Linked DNA regions of Sediminicoccus sp. KRV36. The protein of the gene in region 1 interacts with the protein of each later gene in a pairwise test. Links are inferred from orthologs where the notes say so. Each region holds a gene or a part of one and is shown on either strand. Other genes may lie near its edges. The genes, in order: LHU95_RS06650 and rlmB.

Evidence for each region.
Region 2: the proteins of LHU95_RS06650 (region 1) and rlmB interact in binary tests that used the Escherichia coli proteins (3 or more experiments, as listed by UniProt). The link is inferred for Sediminicoccus sp. KRV36 from one-to-one orthologs.

Annotation. Positions count from the first base shown.
Region 1 is NZ_CP085081.1:1,469,302-1,485,753, reverse strand. What follows is about bases 7,372-10,367. They hold LHU95_RS06650 (NAD(P)H-hydrate dehydratase), read right to left. Parts: upstream 9,595-10,367; coding sequence 8,149-9,594; downstream 7,372-8,148. Other genes in these bases: LHU95_RS06645 (sulfite oxidase), read left to right, coding at 9,630-10,367; LHU95_RS23340 (hypothetical protein), read left to right, coding at 7,372-8,133. In the rest of the region: LHU95_RS06680 (DUF1643 domain-containing protein), read left to right, coding at 1-152; LHU95_RS06675 (glutathione S-transferase N-terminal domain-containing protein), read left to right, coding at 146-790; LHU95_RS06670 (1-deoxy-D-xylulose-5-phosphate synthase N-terminal domain-containing protein), read right to left, coding at 787-3,174; LHU95_RS06665 (malonyl-CoA decarboxylase), read right to left, coding at 3,229-4,629; more of LHU95_RS23340, read left to right, coding at 4,765-7,371; more of LHU95_RS06645, read left to right, coding at 10,368-10,946; LHU95_RS06640 (cytochrome C-552), read left to right, coding at 10,946-11,287; LHU95_RS06635 (CBS domain-containing protein), read right to left, coding at 11,369-11,827; LHU95_RS06630 (hypothetical protein), read left to right, coding at 12,068-12,697; ParA family partition ATPase, read left to right, coding at 12,731-13,357; LHU95_RS06620 (CopD family protein), read left to right, coding at 13,357-13,815; LHU95_RS06615 (GNAT family N-acetyltransferase), read left to right, coding at 13,812-14,237; LHU95_RS06610 (PAS-domain containing protein), read right to left, coding at 14,301-16,452. UniProt on the Escherichia coli protein: Bifunctional enzyme that catalyzes the epimerization of the S- and R-forms of NAD(P)HX and the dehydration of the S-form of NAD(P)HX at the expense of ADP, which is converted to AMP.
Region 2 is NZ_CP085081.1:2,367,302-2,380,017, forward strand. Bases 2,220-5,175 are described here. They hold rlmB (23S rRNA (guanosine(2251)-2'-O)-methyltransferase RlmB), read right to left. Parts: upstream 4,104-5,175; coding sequence 3,336-4,103; downstream 2,220-3,335. Other genes in these bases: LHU95_RS11000 (hypothetical protein), read right to left, coding at 2,220-2,450; LHU95_RS11005 (fumarylacetoacetate hydrolase family protein), read right to left, coding at 2,566-3,330; LHU95_RS11020 (hypothetical protein), read left to right, coding at 4,379-4,939; LHU95_RS11025 (DUF1045 domain-containing protein), read right to left, coding at 4,920-5,175. Also shown: phosphonate ABC transporter, permease protein PhnE, read right to left, coding at 1-260; phnC (phosphonate ABC transporter ATP-binding protein), read right to left, coding at 257-1,012; phnD (phosphate/phosphite/phosphonate ABC transporter substrate-binding protein), read right to left, coding at 1,009-2,085; more of LHU95_RS11025, read right to left, coding at 5,176-5,597; LHU95_RS11030 (alpha-D-ribose 1-methylphosphonate 5-triphosphate diphosphatase), read right to left, coding at 5,650-6,786; phosphonate C-P lyase system protein PhnL, read right to left, coding at 6,783-7,481; phosphonate C-P lyase system protein PhnK, read right to left, coding at 7,478-8,251; LHU95_RS11045 (alpha-D-ribose 1-methylphosphonate 5-phosphate C-P-lyase PhnJ), read right to left, coding at 8,248-9,030; LHU95_RS11050 (carbon-phosphorus lyase complex subunit PhnI), read right to left, coding at 9,156-10,232; phosphonate C-P lyase system protein PhnH, read right to left, coding at 10,232-10,801; phosphonate C-P lyase system protein PhnG, read right to left, coding at 10,812-11,261; phosphonate metabolism transcriptional regulator PhnF, read left to right, coding at 11,343-12,080; LHU95_RS11070 (alpha-D-ribose 1-methylphosphonate 5-triphosphate diphosphatase), read left to right, coding at 12,083-12,716. UniProt on the Escherichia coli protein: Specifically methylates the ribose of guanosine 2251 in 23S rRNA.

The DNA.
Region 1 (16,452 bases):
CACTGATGGAGCGCGGTGCGGCGGTGGCGGCGCTGCTGCGCGGCGCCGGAGTGACGCCGGTGTGCTTTGGCGTGAATGGCGATGGCAGCCCCAAGCATCCGCTCTATCAGAAGCGCGACGCGGTGTTGGTCCCCTGGGGCGCCCCATGCTGACCATCTGGGGACGGCGCACCTCCTCCAATGTCCAGGCGCTGATGTGGTGCGTGGGCGAATTGGGCCTCGATTATCAACGGCATGATGCAGGCCATCGCTTCGGCGGCACCGATACGCCGGAATTCCTCGCCATGAACCCGAACGGGACCGTGCCGGTGCTGCGCGATGGCGCGAGGGAACCCATTTGGGAGACCGGCGCCATCCTGCGCTACCTCGCGGCGCGGCACGGCCCGGAGGCCTTCTGGCCGGCCGATCCCGCGGCTCGGGCGGTGGTGGATCAATGGGCGGAGTGGGCGAAGATCAATGTGGCGCTGGCTTTCACCGCGCCGATCTTCTGGCGCGTGGTTCGGACCTCGGCCTTGGCCCGCGATCCGGCGGCTATCGCGGCGGGGATCGCAAAGCTTGACCCGTTTCTTGACATTGCCGAGTCGGCGCTGCGTAACACCGCGTTCCTGGCAGGCCCGAATTTTACCCTGGGCGATATCCAGCTCGGCCACGTGCTCTACCGATATTTCGACATCGCCATTGACCGGAAGCCCAGGCCTGCTCTGCGAGCCTACTACGAGGCGCTCACCACGCGCCCCGCCTATCGCGCGCATGTGATGATCTCTTATGAGGAGCTTCGCGCGCTGAATTAGCCCAGCAGCAATTCCGCGCAGGCGTCCAGCACCGCCGCCTCATCCAGCCCATATTCGGCATAGAGGGCCGGGATATCGCCCCCCTGCCCAAAGCGATCCACGCCCAGCGCCGCGATCCGGTGCCCGCGCACGCCGCCCATCCAGTCCAGTGCCGCAGGATGCCCGTCCAGCAGCGTCACGATCCCGGCCCCGGGAGCCAGCGGCGCGAGGAGCTTTTCGATCTGCGAAGCCTCTCCCCCCGGCCCGCCACGCGCCCGCTTGCGCGAGGCGAGCCACCCCTGGTGCAGCCGGTCGGGCGAAGTGACGGCCAGCAGCCCGGCCCCCGGTTCCTCAGCCCGCAGCGCCTCGAAGGCGGCCATCGCCTCGGGTGCCACCGGCCCCTGATAGGCGATCGCGATCCGCGCGCCGGCCGCTGGCGGCACCATCCAGTAGCCCCCCGCGATCACCTGCGCCGGGTCCAGCACGCGGTCCGGCTGGGCCAGCCCGCGGGTTGAAAGCCGCAGCCAGACCGAAGATCCCTCCGGTTCCTGCATATGCGCGAAGGCATGCCGCATGAGAATGGCGAGTTCATCGGCAAAGGCCGGCTCAAACGCCGCAAGCCGGTCCTGCGCCATGCCGATCAGCGGCGTGTTCACCGATTGATGCTGCCCGCCCTCCGCCGCCAGCGTAATGCCGGAGGGCGTGCTGACCAGCAGAAAGCGCGCATCCATGTAGCAACCATAGATCAGCGCATCGAGGCCGCGATTGACGAAGGGATCATACACGGTCCCGATCGGCAGCAGCCGGGCGCCGTAAAGCCGGTCCGAAAGCCCCAGCGCCGCCAGCACCAGGAACAAATTCTGCTCGGCGATGCCAAGCTCCACATGCTGCCCCTCGGGCGACATGCCCCAGCGCTGCGCCGAGGCGAGCTTGGCGTCACGGAACACGTCATTCTTCAGGTGCCGGTCGAAAATGCCGCGCCGGTTGACCCAGGGGCCAAGATTGGTGGAGACGGTCACATCCGGGCTGGTGGTGACGATGCGCGCCGCCATGGGCGCGAATTCGCCCTCGCCACGGCCGATTCCGGCCAGGATTTCGCCAAAGGCCGCCTGGGTGGAGAGCTTGCGCCCCGCCGGCACGCGCGGCACGGGCAAGACCGCCGGGATGGGGATCTTCGGCGAGGTCAGGCTGCGGCCCTCGGGCGTCAGCTTCTGCGCAAAGGGGATGCTGGCGATGAAGCCGCGCATTTCCTCGGCGGAGATCTCCAGCCCCTCGAACTCGTCCCATTCATGGCCGGGGCGGATGTTCATGGCGCGACGGAACACCTCCATCTGCTCCTTCGTCATCAGCCCGGCATGGTTGTCCTTGTGGCCGGCAAAGGGCAGGCCCATGCCCTTCACCGTATAGGCGATGAAGCAGCTGGGCTGGTCGCCCGCCGCATCCTGGGCGCGGAAGGCCTCCATCAGTGTCTCGATGTCATGGCCGCCGAGGTTGTTCATCAGCGCGGCCAATTCGTCATCGCTCAGCGGATCAATGATGCTGCGCAGCCCCTCCTCACGCCCGAGTTCGGCCAGCAGGGCCGCGCGCCAGGCAGCCCCGCCCTGGAAGGTCAGCGCGGCGTAGAGGCTGTTGGGGCAGTCATCAATCCAGCGGCGCAGGCTCTCGCCCCCTGGCCGCGCAAAGGCCGCCTGCAGCTTGCGGCCATATTTGAGGGTGACGACATTCCAGCCCATGTCGCGGAACAGGCCTTCGATGCGGCCAAACAGGCGGTCCTGCACCACGGAATCCAGGCTCTGGCGGTTGTAATCAATCACCCACCAGACATTGCGAATATCGTGCTTCCAGCCCTCCAGCAGGGCCTCGTAGATGTTGCCCTCATCCAGTTCCGCATCGCCCACGATGGCAACGTGCCGCCCAGCGGGCAGCCCCTCCGGCGCCAGCTTCTTCAGCCGCACATAATCCTGCACCAGGCTGCCGAAGCTGGTCAGCGCCACGCCAAGCCCGACCGAGCCCGTGGAAAAATCCACCTCGCCGCCATCCTTCATGCGCGAGGGATAGGGCTGGATGCCGCCGAATTGCCTGAGCGTGGCCAGCCGCTCCGGCGCCTGCCGGCCCAGCAGCAGGTTCATCGCGTGGAAGACCGGCCCGGCATGCGGCTTCACCGCGATGCGATCGGCCGGCTTGAGGATGTCGAAATACAGCGCCGTCAGGATCGAAATGACGGAGGCGCAGGAGGCCTGGTGTCCGCCCACCTTCAACCCGTCCCGATTGGGGCGGATATGGTTGGCGTGGTGAATCATCCAGGCCGAAATCCAGAGCAGCTTGCGCTCGACGGCGTTCAGCAAAGCCACCCGCCGCGCATCATCCGGGGCATTGGCGCGGAAGAGGGGCAATTGCTGGTTCATGGCGGATCGTTCCTGGCGTTTGTCCCAGCTTAGCGCGAACCCGCCCTGACGTGGCTACCCCTTCACCAGCTTGCGCACGGCGCTGGCCATGGCGCGCTTGCCCTCACCCGCATAGGCCTCGTGGTTATCTTCAATATATTCCGGATCGTAGAGGTAGTTCACCATCAGGCCCGCACTTTCCCGCATGCCCTTGACCGATGTATCCGCGCGCCAGTTGATCCGCTCCACCCGGGCGCCGTTTGAAAGATGGAAATGCGCCACGGGGTCAGCCGCCCGCTTCGGGTTGCGGCCGGTCTCCAGCGCGACGAAACGGGCGCAGAGGCGCACCAGCACAGGCTCCAGCACCTTCGTCACCGCGGGCGACCATTCCTTGCGGACCAACAGCAGATGCAGCGCAGCGCCGGGCGAGGTCTCGGCCGGCGCGCCGGCCGCGGTGCGGATGGCGGTCACTTCATCGGGCAGCAGGAGGCCTGGATCACCGGCATCATCACGCGCGGAAAGCCAGCGGCAGAAGCCCGGCACGGGCGAAAGTGTGGCGAATTGCTTCAGGCCACGGAATTCCTGGCCCAGCACCTCGACCACGCGCTTGATGAGGAAATTGCCGAACGCAATGCCATCCAGCCCGCGCTGGCAGTTGTTGATGGAATAGAAAATGGCGGTATCCGCCAGATTCGGGTCCATCACCTCGGCCTTGGGGTCGAGCAGCGCCTGCACCGAGCCGGCCAGACCCTTCATCAGCGCGATCTCGACGAAGATCAGCGGCTCCTCGGGCATGCGCGGGTGAAAAAAGGCGTAGCAGCGGCGGTCCGAATCCAGACGGTTCTTGAGGTCGTCCCAGCTTTCGATCCGGTGCACCGCCTCGTAGCGGATCAGCTTTTCCAGCAGGGCCGCCGGGCTGTTCCAGTCAATCCGGCGCAACTCCAGGAAGCCGAGGTCAAACCAGGAGGTGAGCAGCGTCTTGAGATCAGCCTCCAGGGCTTCCAGCAACGGATCGGTCTCGGCGGCGCGCAGCACATCGGCGCGCAAATCCACCAGGAGCTTCATGCCGTCGGGGATGGCGGTGAACTGCGTCAGCAGCCGGATGCGGGGACTTTCAAGCGCCCGGCGCAGCCGCACCTTGGCGGCAGCCTTGCCCGGCCCGTCACTGGCTTTGGTCCATTCCCCAATCGCGCGCTCGACGGCCTTGGGGTCGGCATCGAAGCCGGCCAGGATGCGCAGGAACAGCACGCGCTCCACCTCGGAGAAGCCGCGATAGGCGGCGGCAAGCTTCGCGGCACGCGCGCGGGCCGAGACCTCGCCACCACGCGCCGCAAGGCAGGCCTGCATCTGGGCGGCCACATCCTCGACCTCGTCGCGCCCGCCCACCCGGTCGGCCATGTCACGCCAGAGGCCGGTAACGCGGCGGAGCGCGCGGTCCACCAGGGAGTCGGGCGGCGACAAAACCGTATCGGGCATCAGGCAACTCCCATTCTCAGGCTTGAGTCTAGCGCGGAAACATTCGGAAATAAAGCGAGAAAACACGCAATCCCGATGGACAGGGTGAAGCCTCGATTGCTTAACTTGATATTAAAATAAGGTGAGCGAACGAACATGGCCTCCTTCACCATACACGGCACCACTGGTGCGCCACTGATCCAATTCGGCACCGCCAGCGCCGATGTGTTCAGCACGGCGGGGATCCAGGGCCTGCTGGCGCCTGGCCTGGCGCAGAACGCCCTGGGGGGCTTCGACACGCTCAATCTGCGCGGCCTCGGCCCGCTCGTGGTCACCGATGCGGCCTTCGCGGGCCTGCTGAATTTCGAACGGCTCGACCTCGCCTCTCTCAGTGCCACCAGCATCACGCTCTCGGCCAATGCCGCGCTCGCCTTTGGCGGCATGATGGAGTTGCGGGCCTTCCGCGGGACGCTGACGCTGGACGGGACGGCACTTTCCGCCACGACGCAGCTCCTCGTCCGGGGAGGGCAAGCCGGGGACTCGCTGACCGGCGGCGCGGGCGATGACAGGCTGCTGGGGCGCGTCGGCGACGATACCATCGAGGGCGGCGGCGGGCATGACACGCTGTTCGGCGGCACAGGCGAGGATGCGCTCTCGGGCGGTGATGGCAATGACCAGCTCTTCGGTGAAGCCGGCCAGGACAGCCTCTCGGGCGGCGAGGGCCAGGACCGGCTGGGCGGTGGCGAAGGCGATGATGTCCTGGAGGGCGGGGCGGGCCAGGATACGCTGCTGGGCAATGCCGGCGATGACATCCTGCGCGGCGATGCGGGCGCCGATGTGTTGCGCGGCGGCGAGGGGCTGGACCTGATCGATGGTGGCACCGGGGATGATGTGCTGGAAGGTGGCGCGGAGGCAGATGTCTTCAGGCTCTCGGCCGGCACGGATTTCATCAGCGATTTCAACCTGGCAGAGGGGGACCGCCTGGATGTCAGCGGGCTCGAGATCCGCAATCTGGCGCAGTTCCAGGCCATCGCCACGCAGGTCGGGACCACCTTGCGCATCAACACCGCGCCTGGGGAGGTTACCCGGCTGCGCAATGTGACGCTGGCCGATCTCGGGGCCGATGACCTGATCCTCGCGGCCGGCCGCGCGCCCACCGACATCGCCTTTGCTGCCGGGCCCCTCATCGTTACCGGCGCGGCCAATGGCGGCACGGGCCTCTCCGGCGTGGGCATCCTGACCGCCACCGACCCCGATGCCGGCGACAGCATCACCTTCACCGTGGATGACCCGCGCTTCACCATCGCCTTCGGCGCCTTTCTCTGGGTGGCCGGCACGCCCTTCGACTTCGCCGACCAGGCGAGCGTCACCCTGAACATCACCGCGACCGACAGCTACGGGCTATCCTATTCGGAGGCTTTCACCATCGCGGTCAGCGCGCCTGGCCTCGGCACCAACAACCTGACCGTCAGTGAAAATCTCTCGGCGGGGGCCGTGGTGGGCACCTGGCAGGCGCTGGATTTCATCCCCGTGGGCGAGGTCAGCTTCGAGGTTGTGACCGTCGGCTCTGCCTTCACCTTCGATGGTGACCGCCTGGTCACGACGCAGACGCTGGATTTCGAAACCCTGGCCAGCCACGACATCATCGTGCGGCTGCGCGACTCAGGGGCCGATCCCGATGATGCGAGCGATGACCGCGTCTTGGTGCGCAGCGTCACCATCACCGTGGAGGATCGCGATGATGTGGGCATCGTTCTGGCGGTCACGCGCGATCTCCCCGATCCGGTGCTGCCCGGCACCTCCTCGGATCTGACGCTGTTCGATGCCGCGGATTCCGTGACCGGAAGCTTCATGCCGGACCGGTTCAGCCTGGTGGGCAGCGTGACAGGCGGCAATGGGATGGCCGGCCTGAATGGCAGCCCGGGCGCCGCGGGCGCTGAAACCTTCATCTTTGGCCCGGTGATCAACACGCGCGTCGTGCAGGATGGCGCCGATGGCGCGGCGGGCGGCGCGGGCACGGCAGGCGGTGCGGCGACGGCGCGGGCAGGCTCCCTCACCGCGCGCCTGGGCAATGACCCGGCGGCACTGGCGGATGACATGTTCCTGCTGGAAATCACGGCGAGGGCGGGCTCTGGCGGCCAAGGCGCGGTTGGCGGCGCAGGCGGGAACAGCGCCCTTGAGGCCGATCACACGGACGTCAACGCCAACACAGGCGCCGTGATCGCCGGCGTCAACGACACCACCGGGCAAGGCGGCATGGGTGGCGCTGGCGGTGCGGGCGGCGCAGGCGGCGAGGCCGAGGCGCTCCTTATCGGCTTCGATGCGAGTTTCACCAATCGCGCGGCACTGACATTGAACAGCACGGCCCTGGGTGGCGCAGGTGGCGATGGCAGCCAGGGCGGCGCGGGCGGCATCGGGCGCTTCGATGCCGATCTGAGCCTGGCCGGCGATGGTGGCGAAGGCGGGGTGGGCGGTGCCGGTGGGCGCGGTGGCGACGCCATCTCCCTTGTTGCGGCGGCGGGGGGTGGTTTTGGCGGAGGGGACCTCTCCTTCACCATCTTCTCCATCGCCCGGGGTGGCCAGGGTGGACAGGGCGGCGCGGGCGGCGCGCCCGGCATCAACCAGAGCACCGTCTCGGAAACCCAGTTCGGCGAGGAAATCATCTCCATCACCGACATCACGACGGGCCGCGATATCGGCGGGGCGGGCGGCCGGGGCGGCGATGGCGGCGATGCGGCCGCCATCATCAACGACCTGCGCATCGGCGGCTATGTCGCGAACCCGGCCAGCACCCTGGTCCGACTGCAGGCGGAAGCGACCGCCGGCATGGGTGGCGCGGGGGGCCTGGGCAGCACCGATATCGGCGAAGACGGCGTGGCGGGCGACGGCTTCATGACCGAGACCAGCTTCGCCGGCATCGCGGGTGCCGATGGCGCGGCGGGCGCCCAGGGCACGGCCAGCATCACCATGGGGATCAACCACATCTATCTGGAGGGCGGCGATGACGTCCTGCAGATCGCAGCCTTCTTCAGCGGCGCCACGCATGAGCTGACCTTTGTCGGCAATGTCTTCGATGGCGGCGCCGGGGATGACCATCTCGATCTCTCGGCCTTCTATGGCTTCGCCGTGACGCTCGACGTCGCGCAGAACCGCATGATGTTCGGCACCAGCCCGTGGAACAGCGTGAGCGGCTTCGAGAGCTTCCACGGCACCGAAGGCGATGACGTCTTCCTCGATGGCGCGGATGCGCAGGTCTATGAGGGCGGCAGCGGGCGGGATCGCTTCGCCTTCGCCGCAGGCCACGGCAATGACAGCATCCGCGACTTCACGCAGGGCGAGGATGAGATTGACTTTTCCGCCTTTGCCGGCGTGGGCTTCGCGGATCTGCAAATCACCTATGGCGGTGACGGAACGCCGTCGGACCCGGCCTATGTGGTGGTTTCGGCCAATGCGGGGAGCGACAGCATCAGCATCTCCCTCGGCGCACCCACCACGCTGGCCGCGTCCGACTTCATCTTCGCCTGAAGCGGCCAGGCGGCATCAGGCTTCGGGAGCGCCGCCGGCCGCCACGAACGCCTGCGGCAGCGCCATGGGCAAGTCCTCGGCGAGCAGCCCCGGGCCGATGCGCCGCGCCGCCTCGCCCTGCAGCCAGGCGGCAGCGCAGGCCGCTTCATAGGCGGGCAGGCCCTGGGCCAGCAGCGCCGCCGCCAACCCCGCCAGTACATCGCCCGTCCCCCCCGTCGCGAGCCAGGGCGGGGCATTGTGATTGATCGCCACACGCCCATCCGGGGCGGCGATGATACTGTCCGAGCCCTTCAGCAGCACGACGGCGCCGGTCTGCGCCGCGGCTGCACGCACGGCAGTCAGGCGATCCTCCCCGGGGGCGCCGAAGCCGCGCGCGAATTCGCCCGCATGCGGCGTCAGGATGGCAGCGCCGCGCAGCAATTCGGGCCGGCCCGCGCAGGCGGTCAGCGCCCCCGCATCGGCCACCACGCGCCGGCCCGCCCCGAGCAACGCCGCCAAGGCACCGCGCGTCGTCGCATCGGGCGGCAGGCCAGGGCCCAGCAGGACCACCGCGCGCCGCACATCCGCCAGGATCTGGCCGAGCAGCGCGCCCATGCCCCGCACCTCCAGCACCAGGGCGCCAGGCTCCGCCAGGCGGTGCGATGCGGCGCTGGCCGCATCGGCGCAGGCGAGCGTCACCAGCCCGGCCCCCGCCCGCCGCGCCGCCCGCGCGGCGAGCAGGGCAGCGCCGCTCATTCCCGCGCCAGAGAGAACGGTGACATGGCCGCGACTGTGCTTGTGGGTCGTCGCATCCGGGCGCGGCAGGGACCAGAGTGCCGGCCCATTGGCGAAGGCCCGCGGGCGGATGCTGTCCAGGACGGCCGCCGGCAGGCCGATATCGGCGAGGAGCAAGTCGCCACAGAGATCACGCCCCGGCAGCAGCAGATGGCCCGGCTTGCGGCGGAAAAACGTGACCGTCAGGGCCGCCTGGGCCGCAAAGCCGCGCAGCGCGCCGGTGGCGCCGCAGACACCGGAGGGGATATCCACGGCAATGATAGGCGCCCTTGCCGCCGCCAGAACCTCGGCCACCAGGCCAACCACCGGCCGCGCCAGCCCGGCACCGAACACCGCATCCACGATGAGGCCGGCGCGCCGCACCTCGGCCACGGAGAAATCCCGCATCGGCCCTCGCCAAGCGGCGGCTGCCACCAGCGCATCGCCACGGGGCGGAGCCAGGGCAGCGACCGCCACATCCCAGCCCGCGCGCTCCAGCCGCCGGGCGATCACATAGCCATCGCCGCCATTATGCCCCGGCCCGGCCAGCACCAGCACCCGAGCGGGGCGAAACCGTGATAGAATGGCCAGCGCCACGGCCCGCCCGGCGGCCTCCATCAGCGCCGGTCCGGCGCCGGCCAGACGATCAGCCTGCGCCATCTCGGTGGGCGTCAGAAGCTCCGGGGGGATTGCCGTGGCTGGTCTCATGACCGACATAATGCGCGGGTTAAGGGAGAACTCACATGGCCAAGAAGATCGAACGATCGGTCCAGGAACTCTACCGCAATGACCCCGAGAGGGCCGATGCCCTGGTCTGGGGCCGACGCGGGGCACTCAAGGCTGCCGCGCTGGCCTCGATGGGTGCTGCGGTGGGCGGTGCCATCCCCTTCGCCAGCCATATGCCGGGCGGCCTGCTCCCGGCGCTGTTCAGCCGGCCGGCCGCGGCCCAGACAGCGCCCGCCGTGTTCCGCATGGATGGCAAGGCCGAACTCATCTTGCTGGGCGACCGCCCGCTGGTCGGCGAAACACCCGAACATATGCTCGATGAGCCGGTCACCAGCTTCCGGCATTTCTTCGTCCGCAATAATGGCCAAATCCCCGAGCCGCTGACCACCGACCCCAATGCCTGGCGCCTGACGATTGATGGCGAGGTGAACACGCCGCTCTCACTCACGGTTGGCGAGTTGCGGACGCGCTTCCCCAACGTGACCCGCCAGTTGCAGATGGAATGCGGCGGCAATGGCCGCAGCTTCTTCACCCCGCAAACGCGCGGCAACCAATGGGGCAATGGCGCGATCAGCAATGGCGAATGGACCGGCGTGCGCCTGCGCGACGTGCTGACGGCAGCCGGGCTGAAGCCCTCGGCCGTCTTCACCGCGCATTTCGGGGCGGACCCGCATCTCTCGGGCGCAACCGACCGCCAGGCGATCAGCCGCGGCATGCCGCTGGCCAAGGCGATGGATGAGGATACGATCATCGCCTTCGCGCTGAATGGCGCGCCCATCCCGCATATCCATGGCGCGCCGCTGCGGATGGTGACGCCGGGCTGGCCGGGCAGCCTCAGCCAGAAATGGCTCACCCGCATCTGGCTGCGCGACAAGCCGCATGACGGCGCCGGCATGGGCGGCACCAGCTATCGCGTGCCGGTGCGGCCCATCGTTCCGGGCAGCAACAACAACGGTGCGGATTTCACGGACATGCACAGCATGCCGGTGCGCTCCATCCTCTCCTCGCATGCGCATGGCTCACGGCTGCCGGCCGGCACGCGCAGCCTGGACCTGCGCGGCGCCGCCTGGGCCGGGGATCTGACGGTGCGCGCTGTGGATGTCAGCGTGGATTTCGGCGCGAGCTGGACGGCCATGCAGGTGGCAGCGCCCGCCAATCGCCATGCCTGGCAACGCTGGCAGGGCCGCGTGACTTTGCCATCCGACGGGTATTTCGAAATCTGGTACCGCGCGACGGACAGCCAGGGCCTGATGCAGCCACTGGCTGCGGCCAACTGGAACCCGCAGGGCTATTCGGCCAATCCCATCAGCCGCGCCGCGGTGCTGGTCGGCTGATGCGGCGCCTCATTCTGCTCGGCGTGTGCCTGGCCGGGGCCGCCCTGGCCCAGGCGCCCGCCAACCCCGACGCCCCGGGCGGCGAGGACCCCTCGGTCCTGCCGGCCGGAAATGGCCAGGAGGAGGTGTTCTACACCTGCACGGCCTGCCACAGCAGCGCGATCATCCGGCGCAGCGGCTTTCGCCGGGACCAATGGGACGGGCTGATGGACTGGATGACGGAAAAGCACGGGATGAACCCGCTGGAGGGCGCCGAGCGCACCCTGATCGTGGACTACCTGGCGCAGCATTTCGGCGCCCGCTCCGCCCCGGCGCGGGGGCGAAATCCCTTCCTCAACTGATGCGGCTTGCGGGTGCGGGAAGCCAGGCTTCACGCCCCCCGAGACAGGCCTCGGCCAGGTGGCCAGCGGCCTGACCGGCCATCAGGCCACGCGGCCCAGGCCGTAGCCACGCCCGATCACATAGGCCTGCAGCGACTCCACATCGCTCTGCTGGCTGTTGATGCGGTAGCGCACCAGGTCACGGATCGAGACAATGCCGCAGAGCCGCCGATCGGAGTCGACCACGGGCAGATGGCGGAAATAGCCGGCATCCATCACCTCCATCGCCTCATGCACCGAGGTGGCGGCGGTGACGACCTGCACCTCATGCGTCATCAGCGCCGAGACGCGCAGATCAAGCAGGCCGGCGCCGTGCTGTGTCAGGCCACGCACCACATCGCGCTCACTGAGGATACCGACCAGGGCGCCCTCGGCATCACAGACGACCACGGCGCCGATGCGCTGGCGCGAGATGATCTCGGCCGCCTCCATCACCATGGATTCGGGCAACACCGAAATGACGGAAGAACCCTTTTGGCTGAGCACGGCACCGACGGTCATGGCTGCATCCTTGCGCAAGGAAATGGACAGGGATCGCCTATAGCCGACAAGCTTGCTCGGAGATGAGGGTTTCCGCGCGGATGTCCAAGAGTTCATCCGGCCATCATGCACCGCGCGGCTTCGCACCTGGAGCATGGCCGCGCACAAGCCCCCAAGCCCCGGGCTCCAGCTGGAGAGTGTTCAGGCATCCTGATCCGCCCGCGCGTTTCCGTTTGCACGGCGGATGCCCTAACAGGACACATGCCCCTGACCATCGCCTGCCTGCACACGGCCCACAGCAACGTCCCGCTCTTCGAGGCCGCGGCGCAGGCCTTGCCTGGCGGCGCACTGCGGCTGACGCATCATGTGCATCCAGCGCTACTGCGCGAGCCCACGCCCGACACGCTGCGTGAAGCAGCCACGCTGCTGCATGATCTGGCGCAGGTTGCGGATGCCGTGCTGCTGACCTGCTCCACCATCGGCGCCGCCGCGGCACTCGCGCAGGATGCGGCACGGCCGGTCCTGCGCGCCGATGGCGCCCTGGCGGAAGCGGCCACACGCACGGGCGGCAGGGTGCAGGTGCTCTACGCCGCCCCCACCACACGCGCGCCCACGCAGGCCGTCTTCGAGGCCGCCGCGGCGCGGACCGGCGCCACATTGCATCTGCATCTGGTGGAAGGCGCCTGGGCGATGTTCCTGGCCGGCGATCTGGCCGCGTATCACGCCCGCATTGCCGAGACGGCGCGGGGCTTGCCCGGCCGGATCGTGCTGGCGCAGGCCTCTATGGCGGGTGCGGCAGCCCTCATGCCGGAGGCGCCGCCCTTGACCGTCCCGGCCATCGGCGTGATGGCGGCCGCACGCGCGGCGCTCACGGCCCGCGATTCGCGCTAGACTGAGGGTTCACGATTCGCAGGAGGGCGGAAAATGGCCTTCATCATCGCCGTCGCCCAGCAAAAGGGAGGGGCCGGGAAATCCACCCTGGCCTCCAACCTCGCCGTCGCGTTGCTGCAAGGGGGCAAGCGCGTCGCCCTGCTGGACACCGACCCACAGGCCAGCCTGACGCGCTGGCACGAGCTTCGGCCGCAGACTGCAGCACGGCTGCTGTTCGAGGCGCCCTCCGGCTGGCGCGTGACCGGCGCGCTCGACAAGCTCAAGCGGAATGCCGATTTCATCGTCATGGACACCCCACCCCATGCCGATACCGATAGCCGGATCGCCATCCGCGCCGCCGATCTCGTTCTGATCCCGCTGCAAGCCTCCCTGCCCGATCTCTGGGCCAGCGAGGCGACCATCGCGCTGGCCGAGGGCGAAAAGCGCATGCACCGCCTGGTGCTGAACCGCCTGCCCGCTTCGGGCCGGCTGCGCGATGTCGTTCTGGCGGAGCTTGCGCGGCGCAAGGCGCCGGTGATGACGCAGACGCTGGGCAATCGCTCGGCCTTTGCCGCCGCCTTCGCGCTCGGGCAGGGTGTGACGGAATCCGCCGCGCGCAGCCCGGCGGCCGATGAAATCCGGGCACTCGCCGAAGCGCTCACCAAGCTGAAGGGCAAATGATGTCGGCCAATATTGCTTTCGCCTTGCATGTGGTCTTCGCGGCGATCTGGGTGGGCGGCATGGCCTTTGCCATCCTGGCCTTGCGCCCGGCCCTGGCCGTGCTGGAGCCGCCGCAGCGCATCGCCCTGATGGGGCGGGTGCACAAGCGCTTCTTCCTCATCGTCTGGCACGCCATGCCGATCGTGCTGCTCAGCGGCTATTTCCTGCTGTTCGGCCATTATGGCGGGTTCCGGGGCGTGGGCTGGCCCGTGCATGTGATGCATCTCACCGGGTTGGTCATGGCGGGCGTCTATCTCACCATCTTCTTCGGCGCCTGGAAGCGGATGCGCCTCGCTCTCGCCACCGGCGACATGGCGGGGGCCGCCGCCGCCAATGAGCGCATCCGGCTTCTGGTCACGGGCAATCTCCTGCTTGGGCTGCTGACATTGGGCATCGCGGCATGGGGGCGCCTCGCGTGAAACCGAATCTCACCATCCGCGACGATGACTACCCCGAGTTGGAAGCCGTTGCCGCCATCCAGCGCGGCCTGCACGGCTACAACCAGGAACGCGGCGGCCCCTATGACCGTGAGCCGGTAACGGTGCTGGCCCGGGATGAGGAGGAGGTGGTGAAGGGCGGCCTGCTCGGCCTCACCTACTGGAACTGGCTGTTCATCGACTGGCTCTGGCTGGCACCCGAGATGCGCGGCCAGGGCCTGGGGACCGAGTTGCTGAATCGCGCCGAAGCACAGGCCCGCGCCCGCGGTTGCACCGCAGCCTACACCGATACCTTCAGCTTCCACGCGCCGCATTTCTGGACGCGCAATGGCTGGGTGGAAGCCGGGCGGCTGGATGGCATGCCGCCCGGGCATGCACGCATCTGGTACCGCAAGACGCTGTAGCGAGCCGGAAGATCATCCGCTCAGATGGTAGCATCTGAGCGGGGCGGGATTGGGGATGATGCTTCAGCCCCGGTCCAGCAGGGGCCGGGCGACACTCAGCGTCTCGGTCAGTAAGGCGTCCATGCCGGCGGTGGCTGCGGCGATCCGGGCGGCGTCCTGCTCCTTCAACGCCGTCTCAACCGCCTGGGCCTGCTCGGCCAGCAGCCTTGCACCCACCATGCGCGCGGCGCCCTTCAGGCGATGTGCCGCAAGGCCGAGCGCCTTGGCATCGGCGCCCTGCATCCCCTGGATATCGTGCCGCGCCTGCTCGGCGAAGCTTTCAAGAATGCTGGAGAGCCGGGCGCGGTCCTGGCCGAACAGGCCGCGCAAGGCTTCGGGGTCGAACAGGGCGCCACCCTGCGCCGGCCCCTCCCCCGCCACTTCCGGCAGGAAGCGTGACAGCGCGCGCGAAAGGCCATCCAGCGTCACCGGCTTGGCCAGGAAGCCGTCCATGCCGGCGGCATAGCAGCGCTCGGCTTCCCCCTTCAGGGCATTGGCCGTGACGGCGATCAGCGTGGTGCGGGGCAGGCTCAGCCGCTGCTCCTCGGCGCGGATGGCGCGGGCCAGTTCGAAGCCATCCATCACGGGCATGTGGATATCCAGCAGGATGATGGACTGCCGCTCCTCCCGCCAGATGCGCAGCGCATCCCCGCCATCCACGGCCGTGCCGGCGCCAAGCCCCAGCAGTTCCAGCTGGCGCAGCAGCACTTCGCGATTGACCGGGTGGTCATCCACCACCAGCACGCCGCCCGCCGCATGCCCCGCCGCCGGCGCATGCATGGGGGTGTGCAGCGCCGCCGCATTCGGCGCCGCCGGCGCACCAGCGAGGCCGAGGCGCAGCGTGACGGTGAAGCGGCTGCCGCGCCCGGGATCGCTCTCGGCCCGCACCTCGCCCCCCATGAGCTCGGCTAGGCGGCGCACGATGGACAAGCCAAGCCCCGTGCCGCCAAAGCGCCGCGTGGTGGAGCTATCGGCCTGGGTGAAGGGCTGGAACAGCCGGCCGAGCGTCGCCTCATCCATGCCCACACCGCTATCCTCGACGCTGAGCGTCAGGCGCGCGACCGCGGGCAGCCCATCGGCCGAGCCGGCATCCTTCTCCAGCACGGCATGGGCCGCGATGCGCACGAAGCCGCGCTCGGTGAATTTCAGCGCATTGCCAACGAGGTTGAACAGGATCTGCCGCACGCGCGTCGGGTCGCCCTCCAGCCAATCCGGGCCGGGGCCGGGCTGGTCCGCGAAGAGTGCTAGGCCGCGGCGCTTCGCCTCCGGGGTCAGCGTCTCGATCGTGCCATCCACCATCGCGCGCAGGCTGAAGGGCATCGCCTCCACATCGAGGCGCCCGGCTTCGATCTTCGAGAAATCCAGCACGTCATCAATGATGCGCAGCAGCGAATGCGCGCTTTCACGCATCACCGTGACGCTGCGCGCCTGGTCGGGCTTGAGCTCGGATCGGCCAAGCACCTCCAGCATGCCGAGCACGCCGTTCATCGGCGTGCGGATCTCATGGCTCATGGCGGCGAGGAAGCTGGATTTCGCGAGGGCAGCGGCCTCGGCCGCTTCCTTCGCCGCGATCGCCGCCTGCTCGCTGGCCTTCAGCGCCGTGACATCCCGCCCCTGGGCGATGATGCGGCCCTGGCCGATCGGGCTGTAGCTGAATTCCAGCCAGCGATTGCCGGGCGCCGGCCGCGTCAGCCGGATCGGCTTGCCGGAGAGCACGGCATCCACCCGGCCATCCACCCAGACCGTCTCGGGCTCATCGAAACCGAAATCGCCGCGGCGATACATGTAGCGCATGGATTCGCGCAGCGAGCCGCCCTCATCCACCAGTTCGGCCGGGATATCGAGGAGGTTGCGGCCGCGCCCGTTGGACATGATGACGCGCGCATCCGCGTCCAGCAGCACCACCATCGCATCCATCGAATTCAGCACCTCGGCCAGCAGGGCGCGCTGCTCCTCCACCTCGGCCTCGCGGCGCTTGAGCGGTGTCACATCGCGCGCCTGCAGCAGCGTGCGGCCGCCCGAAAGCGGCGTGTACTGGAACTCCACCCAGCGCCCATCGGCCGAGGGCCTGGTGTAACGCTGGCCGGCCGGATGGGTGATGAACTCCATGCGCTCGGTGATGCGCGCTTCCTCATCCAGCTCCGTGCCGTATTCACCGCGCCGATACAGATGGCGC
Region 2 (12,716 bases), 890 kb from region 1 along the record:
CCGAGGGCCGTGGAAAGCAGCGCGATCTGCAGGCTTTCCAGCATGCCTTCCATCAGCAATTCCCAGCGGTCGAAATTGGGCGGGAACATGCGGGCCAGGAAACGCCCCGCCTCGCCGAAGCCCCGGCCCAGGCGCTCGGCCGTGATGCCGAGCTGGGTGCTGGCATAGATCACGTAGATCAGGCCCGCCAAGGCGCCGATGCGCGCGGGCCAGTTGGGCGGGAAAGGGTTGCGGTCCCTTTTGGGAATGGAGGCGCTCACATCCAGTCTTCGCCGCCATAGATCTGGCGCAGATGGTGGTTGCCGATGGCTTCCGGCGGGCCGTCATAGACCACCTCGCCGCCGGTCATTCCGATGATGCGGATGGCGAAGCGGCGAGCCAGCTCCACATTGTGGATGTTGACGATGACCGGAACACCCGCCTCGCCGGTCAGGCGGGCCATGAGTTCCATCACCTCGACGGCGGTCTTGGGATCGAGCGAGGAGGTGGGCTCATCGGCCAGCAGCAGGGCCGGGGATTGCATCAGGGCGCGCGCGATGCCGACGCGCTGGCGCTGCCCGCCCGAGAGCGCATCCGCCCGGCGCGTGGCCTGGTCCGGCAGGCCCACGGCATCCAGCAGGGCGAAGGCGCGATCAATATCGGCCTGCGGATATTTTCGCAGCCAGGCCCGCCAGAGCGGCACATAGCCGAGCCGCCCGGTGAGGACATTCTCCATCACCGTCAGGCGCTCCACCAGGTTGTATTCCTGGAACACCATGCCGATGCGGCGGCGCGCATTGCGCAAGTGGCGGCCGCGCAGCTTCGCCAGATCCTCCTCGCCCATCCAGATAGCGCCGGCGCTGGGCTCCACCAGGCGATTGATGCAGCGCAGCAGGGTGGATTTGCCGGTGCCCGAAGGGCCGATCACGGCGGTGATGCCCTGCGCGCCGATCTCCAGGTTGATGCCCTTCAGCACCGGCTTGCCGGGGGTGTAGGATTTCTCCAGCCCGACGATCTTCAGGATGGGCTTCACCGCGGCGGCGGCGTGGCGGGCGCGGCGGCGGGAGCCGGTTGTTGCTGGGCGGCGCGGCGGCGGGCTTCGGCTTCCAGTTCGCGCCGGCTTTCCTGGTCAAAGGCGGCGCGGGTGTAGGGCGCGTTCGCCGCATCCGCCACGGCGCGGACGGGGGCCCATTCGCGCTGATAGGTGGCGGGCCAGAAGCGGTCATTGCCGCCCAGGTCCCGCGCCATGGCGGCGGGGAAGCGGAAATCATAGAAGCATTGGCGGATGCGCTGGGCGAGCTCGGGCTGGAGGTCATGCGCGAGGGCGAAGCTGCTTGTGGGGAAGGGGTCGCTCTGCCAGATGCTGCGCAGATTGGCCGCCTGCACCTGGCCGCGGCCGATCATGCGGTTATACACATCGCTCGCCACCGGAGCGGCGTCGAAATCCCCGGCATTCACGCCCATCACCGAGCGGTCATGCCCGCCGGAGAACAGCACGCGGTAATCGGTATCCGGCGTGACGCCCGCCGCCGGGAAGAGTGCCCGCGGCGCCAGATTGCCCGAATTGGAGGTGGCCGAGGTGTGCGCCACGCGCTTGCCGCGCAGATCCGCCAGGGTGCGGATCTCCGAATTGGCGCGGGTGACGACAACGACGCGATAGCTCTCGAACTCGCGCTCATTGCCCTTGATGGCGAAGGGCACGGCGCCGGCGAGATTGACGGCGAAGGCGGTGGGGCCGGTCGAGAAGCCGGCGATATGCAGGCGCCCGGAGCGCATGGCCTCGACCTGCGCCGCATTGCTCGTCACCTGGAAATACACCACGCGCTTGCCGGTGCATTGCGTGAGGTATTCCATCAGCGGCCGGAACTGGCTGGCGTAGAGGGCGGGGTCCTCCACCGGGGTATAGGCGAAGACCAGCGTGCTCGGGTTGCGCAGCCGGGCGGGGTCGGTCGGCACATCGGCGACGAGGTCCCGGTTTTCATCGCAATAGGCATCATCCAGCGCGCCGCGATGCGAGCAGGCGGCGGGCTGGGCCATGGCCGCGCCGGGCGTGCCAGCGATGGCGCCCATGCTCAAAAACGTCATGGCCAGAAGCTTGCGGATCATGGCGGCCTGTTTCCCCTGTTTTTTATCGTCACGGCGGCGATGCCCCGGCTTACGCCCGGATGTCATCGCCGCCATGTCACATAGCGCCTGGGGGCGGCGCTGTCAGCCTCGGACATCCTGGCCCGGGCTGCAATTCACGCGTGGCCCACCGGCCCCATCGAGTCGAGGCTCGTGGCACGCACGACCGAGGCAAAGAGCCGCAAGGCATCCGGCCCGCCGCGATCGCGCAGCGCGCCATCCTCCATTTCGAGGGCGAGCAATTCGGCGTGCTCGGCCAGGGTTTCAGCCGCGCGGCGCAGGGCTTCGCGTGCCAGGACGAGTTGCAACTCATCCGGCATGTCCTTCCAGTCGGAGGGCGGGGGCATGGGATCATTCATCCGCTTGCCCGCCCTCCTGGCGGTAGGTTTCCGTCCGGCTCAGCTCCGGCTTTGGGCGTTCTAGCGGGCGGGGCGTTAACAGAGCCTTGCCCCGGCGGCCAAATCACATGAATTTCGCTGAAACTTCGCCCAGGCCCTCGAACACCACCCGCACCGCGCAGGGGCCATCCAGCCAGATCGGCGGCGTGACGGAACCGAGCCAGACCACCTGGCCCGCCTTCAACCCGCCAAACACCTCGGCCGCCCCCGAGCCCGCGAGCCAGGCCAGCGCCTCCATCGGGTGGCCCAGCAGATCGCGCCCATGGCCGCCCCCGCGTGAGGCGCCATCCACGAACATCTCGCCCCGCATGGCGCCGAGGTCCAGCGCCCGCCAATCCGCGGCAGGGCGGCCCAGCACGCCGGAGGCATGGAACACCTGGTCGGCGATCAGCGTGGGCGTGCCCAGCGCCGCCAGATCGCCATAGCGCTTCTCCACGATCTCGATGGCGGGAAAGACCTCCGCCACGGCGGCTTCGGCCGCTGCGCGGGTGGTGGGGCCGAAGGGCAGATCCGCCCCGAGGCGCACACCCACCTCGCATTCGACGCCGAGGCCGAGGAATTGCGCATAGGGGGCGGTGAAGCCATCGGCATTCAGGCTGCCCGCCGGCACGAAGCCGGCCGCAGGATGCGCGAGGCCCAGATATTCCTGCATCTGCTTCGTCGTGGCGCCGATCTTGAAGCCGGCGGGCGGCAGGGCGCCCTGAGCGGTGGCGACGGCATGCTGCACGGCATAGCCGGCGGCCACATCGCGCGGCGCCGCAGCACCAAGGGGGGGCAGGATGCGGCGGGCGCGGCGGGCCTCCAGGATCATCTCGGCGGCTTGGCTCATCTGGTTCACTCCCTGGCCAGTTCATACAAGGCGACGGCGGCGGCGGCCGAGACATTCAGGCTTTCCATCGCCGAATGGATCGGCAGGCGCACCAGCTCATCGCAGGTCTCACGCGTCAGGCGGCGCAGGCCCTCGCCCTCGGCACCCAGCACGAGTGCGACGCGCCGCCCGGTCAGCCCCGACTGCGCGAGGGTGACGGGCCCTGCCGCCTCCAGCCCCACCACCCAGAGCCCGGCCTTCTTCAACTGGTCCAGCGCGCGGGCGAGATTGACCTCCCGCAGGATGGGCACCACCTCCAGCGCGCCCGAGGCGGCGCGGGCCAGCGCGCCGGTTTCCTGCGGGGCATGGCGCTCCTGCACCACCAGGGCCGCCGCGCCAAAAGCCGCGGCCGAGCGCAGGATGGCGCCGACATTGCGCGGGTCCGTCACCTGGTCCAGCACCAGGACGGGGCCGGTGGTGCCCTCCAGCAGCCGCTCCATGGCGGGGGAGGGCAGCGGGTCCACCAGCAGGGCGGCCCCCTGGTGGATGGCATCGGGCGGCAAAAGCGCATCGAGGCGGTTGCGCTCCACCGGCTCGGGCGCGATGCGCCAGGGGGGGGAGAAGCGCTCGGCCAGCTCCTGCTCGGCGCCGCGCGTGACCAGGAGGCGGCGCAGGCGGCGGGCAGGATTGGCCAAGGCGGCCGAGACGGCGTGCAGGCCATAGAGCCAGACGGCCCCCCCGTCATTGCCGGGTGCGGTATCCTGGGGGCGGGGGCGGTGTCGTTGCTGGCGCATGCCTCCATGAAGCGCGGGCAGGCCCCGCTGGCAAGCGGCGCCGTGCTGTCATAGAAAGAGGGCGGCGCCGGGTTAGCTCAGGGGTAGAGCAACCGCCTTGTAAGCGGTAGGTCGTCGGTTCAAATCCGACACCCGGCATTCCCGGCCTGATGGATCAGGGCGTCACATTTCCTCACGCGCTGAAGCGCTCTCCGGCATGCGCCTGTTACATTCGGCGCCCATCTTCCTGACAACGGAGCGACACACACGCCGTCTCCCGCAACTGGAGAACACCGATGAAATTCGCCCCCACCCTCGGCCTTGGCCTGATCCTCATCAGCGCCGGCCTGGCCCATGCCCAGCCCGCCGCGACTCCCCCTGGCGCACCCCCTGCTGCTACCGATGCGCGCCCCGATCGTGGCCCGCGCGGAGATCGTGGCGCGCGGATGTTCGAGCTGCTGGACGCCAATCGCGATGGCCGCATCACTTTCGAGGAATCCTGGACCTTCGTGACGACGCGCTTCGCCACCGCCGATGCCGATCGCAGCGGCGGCCTCAGCATCGAGGAATTCGCCACGCTGCGCGTCCGCCCGGCCAATGCCCCCACGCCACGGCCCGAGCACGCCGCGCGCATGGAGCAAGGCCGCGCCGCCATGTTCCGCGCCCTGGACGCGGACCGGAACGGCCAGGTGACGCTGGTGGAAATCCGCCCGGCGGTGGAAGCCCGCTTCCGCGCGGCGGATGCCAATGGCGATGGCGCGGTGGTGCGTGAGGAGCTGCCCCAGCGCGGCCATCATCGTGGCCATCATGGCGGCGGCCCGCGCGGTGAAGCGCCGGCTACGCTGCCGGCCCGCTGAGGCTGAGCCGTTCCGCGATCAGGAAGGGCTGACCCGGGGCGGCCTGCGTGAAGACGCAGACCGCCCCGACCCGCCGGGGCTGTCGGGCCGGCCCCGCGAAATGCGCCTCCGCGAAGGGGCGGATGCGTGCCGCATCCTCGGCCCCCAGCCGATGCGTGAGGGTGACGTGGAATTGCCACTCACCCATCACATAAGGGTAGCCCCAGCGCGTCAGCATCGCCTCCTGCGTGGCGCTGAGCTTGGCCTTGCGGCGGCGGGCCAGCTCCTCCTCGGTGGGGGGCGCGCGGTGATGGTCGAGCGACGCGACCGCCGAATCGGCCAGGGCATGCAGCGGCGGGCAGGGTGCTGTTTCGCGCAGGGCCAGGAAGCCCTTGAGGTCCTGCACCGAGAGCGGCGGAAGGGTTAAGGGGGCTTGGCTTTCGGCCCAGCGCGCGGCCTCGACGATGAAATCCTGGTAGCGGGTGGCGAGGCGAAAGGGCGGCTTCAGCGTCGCATGCAGGCCATAGCTGCGCGGATCGGCGGTGAGGTCAGCGAGGCCCGGGATGGGCGGCTGCGGCACGCGCGCGGCGGTTTCCGCATCGCGCCCAAGCCAGGCGCTGCCGGCGGCATGCAGCGGGTCATCCAGCTCAGGCGCCCAATAGATGGCGACGCGCATCATCGGAATGGGGTCTGGGGCCTGAGGCCCCAGCCGCCGGAGGCCCTTTTCCTGCTCAAATCACCCGCGCCCTGCCCCGCCACACCTGCCGCACCACCGGCATGGCCCCGTAACGCCCCAGCCGCACGAGATCGGCGCGCAGCCCGGCCTCCAGGCGCCCGCGATCGTTCAGATTGCACATGGCGGCGGGCCCGCTTGTGATGGTGGCGATGGCGCGCGGCAGGCCGATTTCGGCCGCGATCAGGAAGGCGGCCTCGATCAGCGCGGGCGGCACGTAATCGCTGGCCAACACATGCACCGCGCCGGCGCGGACCAGGTCCATGGCGGCGACATTGCCCGAATGGCTGCCGCCGCGCACGATATTGGGCGAACCCGCGATGACGCCGACGCCGATTCGCGCGGCCTCCAGGGCGGCTTCCATCGTCACCGGAAACTCGCTGACGCGGATGCCGTCCTCGGCATTGCGGCGCACCTCGCTCGCATCCTCGTCATCATGGCTGGCCAGCGGGATGTTGCGGCCGGCGAAGCGGTCAATGACGAGGCGGCGCTGGCGCTCGCGCAGCTCGGCCCGCTGCGCCTGGAGCTTGAGGATGCGGATTTCCACCTCGGCGTCGGTCATGCGCGTCTGCTTGATGCGCATGGCCCGATAGCGGGCCAGGTCCCGGTACTGGCCGACACCAGGCGAGTGGTCCATCAGGCTGACCATGGCAATCAGCGGATGGTCCGCCACCCCTTCCAGCAGGGCCGGCATGTCGCGCGCGGGGAGTTCGCAGCGCAGATGCAGCAGATGCTCAGCCTTCATGAAGGGCTGGCCGTGCAGCGCCGCCAGGTCCCGCACGCCGTCATGGAAGGTCTGGTCGCGCCCCTGATCAAAGCCGAGATCGCCCAGGCACAGCGCATCCAGCACGGTGGTGACACCGGCGGCGGCGCATTGCGCGTCATGCGAGATGAAGGCCGAGACCGAGGGCCAGCGCGCATTGGCGCGGGGCTGCACCTGCCGTTCCAGATTATCCGTGTGCACATCCACCACACCGGGGATGATCACATCGCCCTCGCAATCCAGGGCGCTGGCGTGGTGGGCGCGGCCGGGCTGGATGTCGGCGATGCGGCCATCGCGCAGGAGCAGCGTGCCCTCCATCTCCGCCTCGGGCAGGATGAGGCGGGCATTGGTCAAAACCGTCTCTGTCGTCATGCGGCGTCTTCTACCGGAAGAATCTCATGCGTGCGATCCGCGACCCGGTCCCGCACCTCGATGTCGTGGAAGATGCCGACCAGGGCGGCACCCCGCGCCTTGGCCTCGGCGATCAGGGCGATCACCACCTCTCGATTGCCGGCGTCCAGGCTGGCGGTGGGCTCATCGAGCAGCAGGATGGGGTAGTCGGGCGCGAAGCCGCGCGCCAGGTTCACCCGCTGCTGCTCCCCGCCCGAAAAGGTGGCGGGCGGCAGGCCATGCAGGCGGGGCGGCAGGTTGAGGCGCGTCAGCAGCGCCGTGGCGCGCGCCTCGGCCTCTGCGCGGGGCATGCCGCGCGCACTCAGGGGTTCCGCCACCACATCGCGCGCCGAGACGCGCGGGATGACGCGCAGGAATTGCGAGACATAGCCCAGCGTCTCCAGCCGGATTTCACGGACAAGGCGCGGATCGGCGGCGGCGAGGTCCACTTCCGCGCCGCGATGGGTGAGCCAGATATGCCCCGAATCGCTGCCGTAATTGCCTTGCAGGCAACGCATCAGCGTGGATTTGCCGGCACCTGACGGCCCGGTGAGGGCCACGCATTCGCCGGGCATGACGGCCAGCGCCTCATCGCGCAGGACGTCAAAGCCGATGCCGCCCTGCAGATGCAGGGTGAAGCCCTTGGCCAGGGCTTCCACGCGAATCGCGGCCCTCATGCCGAGAGCACCGAGGCGACGAGGAGCTGCGTGTATTCATGCCGCGGATCATCCAGCACGCGATCGGCCAGGCCCTGTTCCACGATGCGCCCATGCCGCATGACGATGATGCGATGCGCGAGCAGCCGGGCGGCGGCAATGTCATGCGTCACGAAAAACACCGCGAGGCCGAGTTCGGCGACCAGCCCGCGGATCAGATCCAGCAGCCGCGCCTGGACGCTGACATCAAGGCCCCCCGTGGGCTCATCCATGAAGACGAGGCGCGGCTGCGTGACCAGGCAGCGGGCGATCTGCAGGCGCTGCTGCATCCCGCCCGAGAAGTTGCGCGGCGCCTCGTCAATCCGGGCCGGGTCCATTTCCACGCGGGCCATCCAGTCGGCGGCGGCGGCGCGGATTTCGGCGTAGTTGCGCGCACCGGCCGCCATCAGCCGCTCACCGATATTGCCGCCGGCGGAGATGCCCATGCGCAGGCCATCGCGCGCATTCTGGTGGACGAAGCCCCATTCGCTGCGCATCAGGCGGCGCTTGGCCGCCTCGCTCAGCGAGCCGATCTCCTGGGGCGTGCCCGCCGCGTCGCGGTAGAGCACGTGGCCGGACTGGGCATCGAGCGCGCCGGCCAGCACGCGCAACAGCGTGGATTTGCCCGAACCGCTTTCACCGACAATGGCGACGACTTCGCCCGGGTGGATGTCCAGCGCCACATCATCCAGCGCGCGCACGGCGCCGAAGCGCAGATGCAGCCCGGCAGCTTCCAGCAAGGGCGCGCTCATCGCCCCTGATTCTCGCCGCAGTGATCCGTGTCCGAGCAGACATAGATGCGCTGGCCTTGGTCATCGGCGATGATCTCATCAAGGTAGCTGGTGGTGCTGCCGCAGGCCGAGCAGGCATGGGGTGCCCGCATCGGGCGGAAGGGATGGTCGTCGAAATCCAGGCTTTGCACGCTGGTATAGGGCGGCACGGCGTAGATCTTTTTCTCGCGCCCCGCGCCGAACAGCATGATGGCGGGCGACATGTGCAGCTTCGGATTGTCAAAGCCCGGAATGGGCGAGGGCGACATGAGGTAGCGCCCGCCCACCATGACGGGGTGGTTGTAGCTGCTGCCCGCCTCGCCCTGGCGGGCGATATCCTCATAGAGCTTCACCTGCGCCAGGCTGTAATCGCCCAGCGCATGCAGGCGGCGTGTCTCGGCCAGGCGCGGTTCGAGCTTGAAGAGCGGCTCGGGCATCGGCACCTGGAAGACCATCACCTGGCCCTCGCGCAGGGGGCGTTCGGGGATGCGGTGGCGGGTCTGGATGATCGTCGCCTCGGCCGTGTGGGTGGTGGTGGCGACGCCGGCGACGCGGGCGAAAAAGGCGCGGATGCTGACGGCATTGGTCGTGTCATCCGCCCCCTGGTCAATCACCTTCAGCACATCGCGCGGGCCGAGGATGGCGGCCGTCACCTGGATGCCGCCCGTACCCCAGCCATAGGGCAGCGGCATTTCGCGGGCGCCGAAGGGGATCTGGTGCCCCGGGATGGCCAGCGCCTTGAGGATGGCGCGGCGGATCATCCGCTTCGTCGCCTCATCCAGATAGGCGAAGTTATAGGCCGCATCCGGCCCGGCCGATGCGGGGTTCGGGGCTACGCCCGCCGTCGCATCGGGGGGATTGGGCGCATTGCGTGGCGGCATGATGTTCATTGCTGTTCATCCCAACGCGCGCGAATGCTGCGCAGCTTTTCCAGCTCGCTCTGGAAATCCACGTGATGCGGTAGCTTCAGATGCTCGACGAAGCCGGTGGCTTCCACATTATCGGCATGCAGCAGGACGAATTCGGCATCCTGCGCGGGGGCGGTCACATCCTCGCCGAGTTCGCGCGCCATCAGGGCGCGGTCCACCAGGGCCATGGCCATGGCGCGGCGCTCGCCATGGCCCATGGCCAGGCCATAGCCGCGGGTGAATTGCGGTGGTGCGGCGGCGCTGCCGGCGAATTGATTGACCATCTGGCATTCGGTCACGGTGATGTCGCCAATGCTGATGGCGAAGCCGAGTTCGGCGGGTGCCAGCATCACCTCCACTTCGCCCATGCGCAGTTCGGCCACGAAGGGATGCGCGTTGCCATAGCCGCGCTGGGTGGAATAGCCGAGGCCGAGCAGAAACCCCTCATCACCGCGCGCGAGCGATTGCAGGCGCAAGGCGCGCGGCGTGGGGAAGGGCAGGGGCTCGCGCGTCAAATCGGGCGGCGGCGTGCCGTCATCCGGCGCATCGCGCGCCATCAGGCCCTCGCGCGCCAGGAGCTCCGTCACGCGCGGCATGGTGGCCTGCGCTGCCTCGGCCTCCTGGGGGGCGTGGCCGCCCCCGGATGCTTCCGCCGCCATGGCGAAATCCAGCAGGCGATGCGTGTAGTCGAAGGTGGGGCCAAGCACCTGGCCGCCGGGCAGATCCTTGTAGGTGGCGCTGATGCGGCGCTGCACGCGCATGGCCCCCGTATCCACCGGCTCGCAGGCGGCAAAGCGCGAGAGGGTGTTGCGATAGGCGCGCAGCAGGAAGGCCGCCTCGATCAGATCGCCCCGCGCCTGCTGGATCGCCAGCGCCGCGAGGCCGCGATCATGGCAGCTGCCCTCCGCCATCACGCGATCCACGGCGAGGCCGAGCTGCTGCTCGATCTGCGCGGGCGTGAGGGCGGGGAGCGCTTCATCCCCGCGCCGGCGCTCGGCCAGCCAGGCATGCGCGGCCTCGATCGCCGCTTCGCCACCCTTGACCGCGACATACATCAGCCTTGCTCCGTGATTCGCGTGGTGCGCGGCAGTGCCGCGAGGCAGGGGCCCGCAGCCAGCACGAGGTCCACGCCGCAGGGGAATTGCGCACCATTCGCGGCCCATTGGGCGAGGAAATCCGCGGGCAGGCCGGACACGGACAGCCAGTGTTCCTGCGCGATGCCGGGGCCCGTCAGCCGCCAGCCCGCATCCGCCTGGAGGCCGGGCACCTGCAGGATCAGCGTCGCACTGTCCTGCGGGGTTTCATCGCGGCCGGGATTGAGTGTCGCAAGTGCGGGCATGCCGCGGGTCGCCAGCAGGAATTGCGCCTCATCCGGCGTGGCCACGAAGGCCGCGCCGGTGTGGAAGGCCAGCCATTCCAGCGCCTCGCCCTCGGCATCCGTCCAGACGGGCGTTTCGGCATCGGCCAGGGCGAGGAGTGCGGCGGCGGCGGCCGGCTCCAGCCCGGCGGGCAGGTCATCCAGGACGGCGCAGCGCTGGATGCGGCCGGGGCGCGCCATCGCGTTCATCAGCGCCGCGAAGCATTCCTGCGCGCCGAACACGGCATCCACGAAGCCGGGCTTCATCGGGCGTTCCTCATCGCATGGTGGCCAGGGTGGCGAAGCGGACTTCGGTGGCGGCGGCGCGCCGCGCCGTGAGTTCGGCCTGCGCCTGCTGCCGCTCCCGCAGGGGCGCGATGACCGTGGCGAGGAGCCGGGCGCGCCATTCGGGCTGTTGCAGGCAGGCATCGAGCAGGGCGGCCAATTCAGCGGCGCGGCGGTCCCGCCCCAGGCGCCAGCAATGGCCGAGCGTGCCGCCCTCCAGGCTGACCGTGCAGCGGGTGATGGTGGCCTCGCCCAGGTTGAAGGCCGCGCCGTCGCCGCCGGCGCGGCCGCGCAGCATGGTCAGGCCGATCTCGGGGCCGCGCACGACGCGATGGGCGGGCAGGGGCGGCGCCGTGGCCAGCAGGGCCTCGATCTCGGCGGCTTCGGCGCGGGCCAGAACGGCCATCCAGGCGGGGCGGTCCAGGGTTTCGGCGATGATCATTTGTCTAGACAGCTAAACATCCGACCGGGTATGGTCAAGCCGTAAATGCCACTTCGGAGCCTCGGCTTGGTTGAAACTTCCATGACGTTCCAGGACACGCCGCTGGATCGCGGCGCGGGAATCGCGCTCTGGCGCCAGATCGGCGCGACGCTTGAGGCCGCGATCCGGGAGGGGCTCCATGCGCCAGGCCAGCGCCTGCCGACCGAGGCGGAGCTGGCGCAGCGCTTCCGCGTCAATCGCCACACCATCCGCCGCGCCATGGAGGAGCTGGAGTCGCGCGGCGTCGTGCGGGTCGAGCAGGGGCGCGGCAGCTTCGTGGCCGAGGATGTGCTGGACTATCCGCTGGGCCCCCGCACGCGCTTCAGCGAGATCATTCGCGCGCAGAATCGCGAGCCCGCGGGCCGCCTGCTGCGTCTCGTGGAAATTCCCGCCGAGCCGCGCATCGCCGAGCTGCTGGAATTGCGCCGCGGGCGGATGGTGATCCTGGCCGAGCGGATCGCCATGGCCGATGGCCGGCCCGTGGCCATCGGCTCGCACCATTTTCCCGCCACGCGTTTCAGCGGGATCATCGGGCTGCTGCGGGAGAATTCCTCCATCACGCATGCGCTGGCCGCCTGCGGCGTGCCCGATTACCGCCGGCGCGTGACGCGCATCACGGCCCGCATGCCCAGCGCTGAGGAGGCCGAGCTGCTGCAGCAATCGCGCAGCCGCCCCGTGCTGGTGAGTGAGGCGGTGAATGTGGATGGTGCCGGCAAGCCCGTGGATGCCACGCTGACCCGCTATGCCGCGGGGCGCACGCAACTGGTGGTGGAGTCCTGAGCATGTCCCCGAAGATTCCGCCGTCCTGGAAGCTCTCCGGCGGCTGCGTGCTGCGCGATGGCCGGTTGCAGGCGGGCGCCGTGGCGCTGGCCGGCGGCCGCATCGCCGAGCAGGCCGATGCGGTGCGGCAATTCGACGCATCGGGGCTGCTGGTGCTGCCCGGCATCGTGGATATCCATGGCGATGCGCATGAGCGCGCGCTGCAACCGCGCCCCAATGTGGATTTCCCGCCCGATTTCGCGTTGCGGGACGCGGCCCGGCAATGCCTCGCCGCCGGCATCACCACGGCCTATCTGGGGGTGACGCTCTCCTGGGAGCCGGGCTTGCGCTCGCTGCCGGCCTTCCTGGCCATGCTGGAGGCGCTGCGCACGCCGCCGGCCGGGCCCGAGTTGCGCGTGCATCTGCGCTTCGAGGCGGACAACTTCGCGGCCGAGCCGGCGGCGCTGGCCGCGATGGCGGCGGGCCAGGTGCATCTGCTGGGCTTCAACGACCACACGCCCAGCATCGTGAAGAAGCTTGCCAACCCCAAGGAACTTGGGAAATACGCGGGCAGGGCGGGGGTGAGCGAGGCTGAGCTGGTGGCCCTGGCCGATGCCGCCTTCGGCGGGCGGGCCCAGGTGCCGGCCTTGCGCGCCC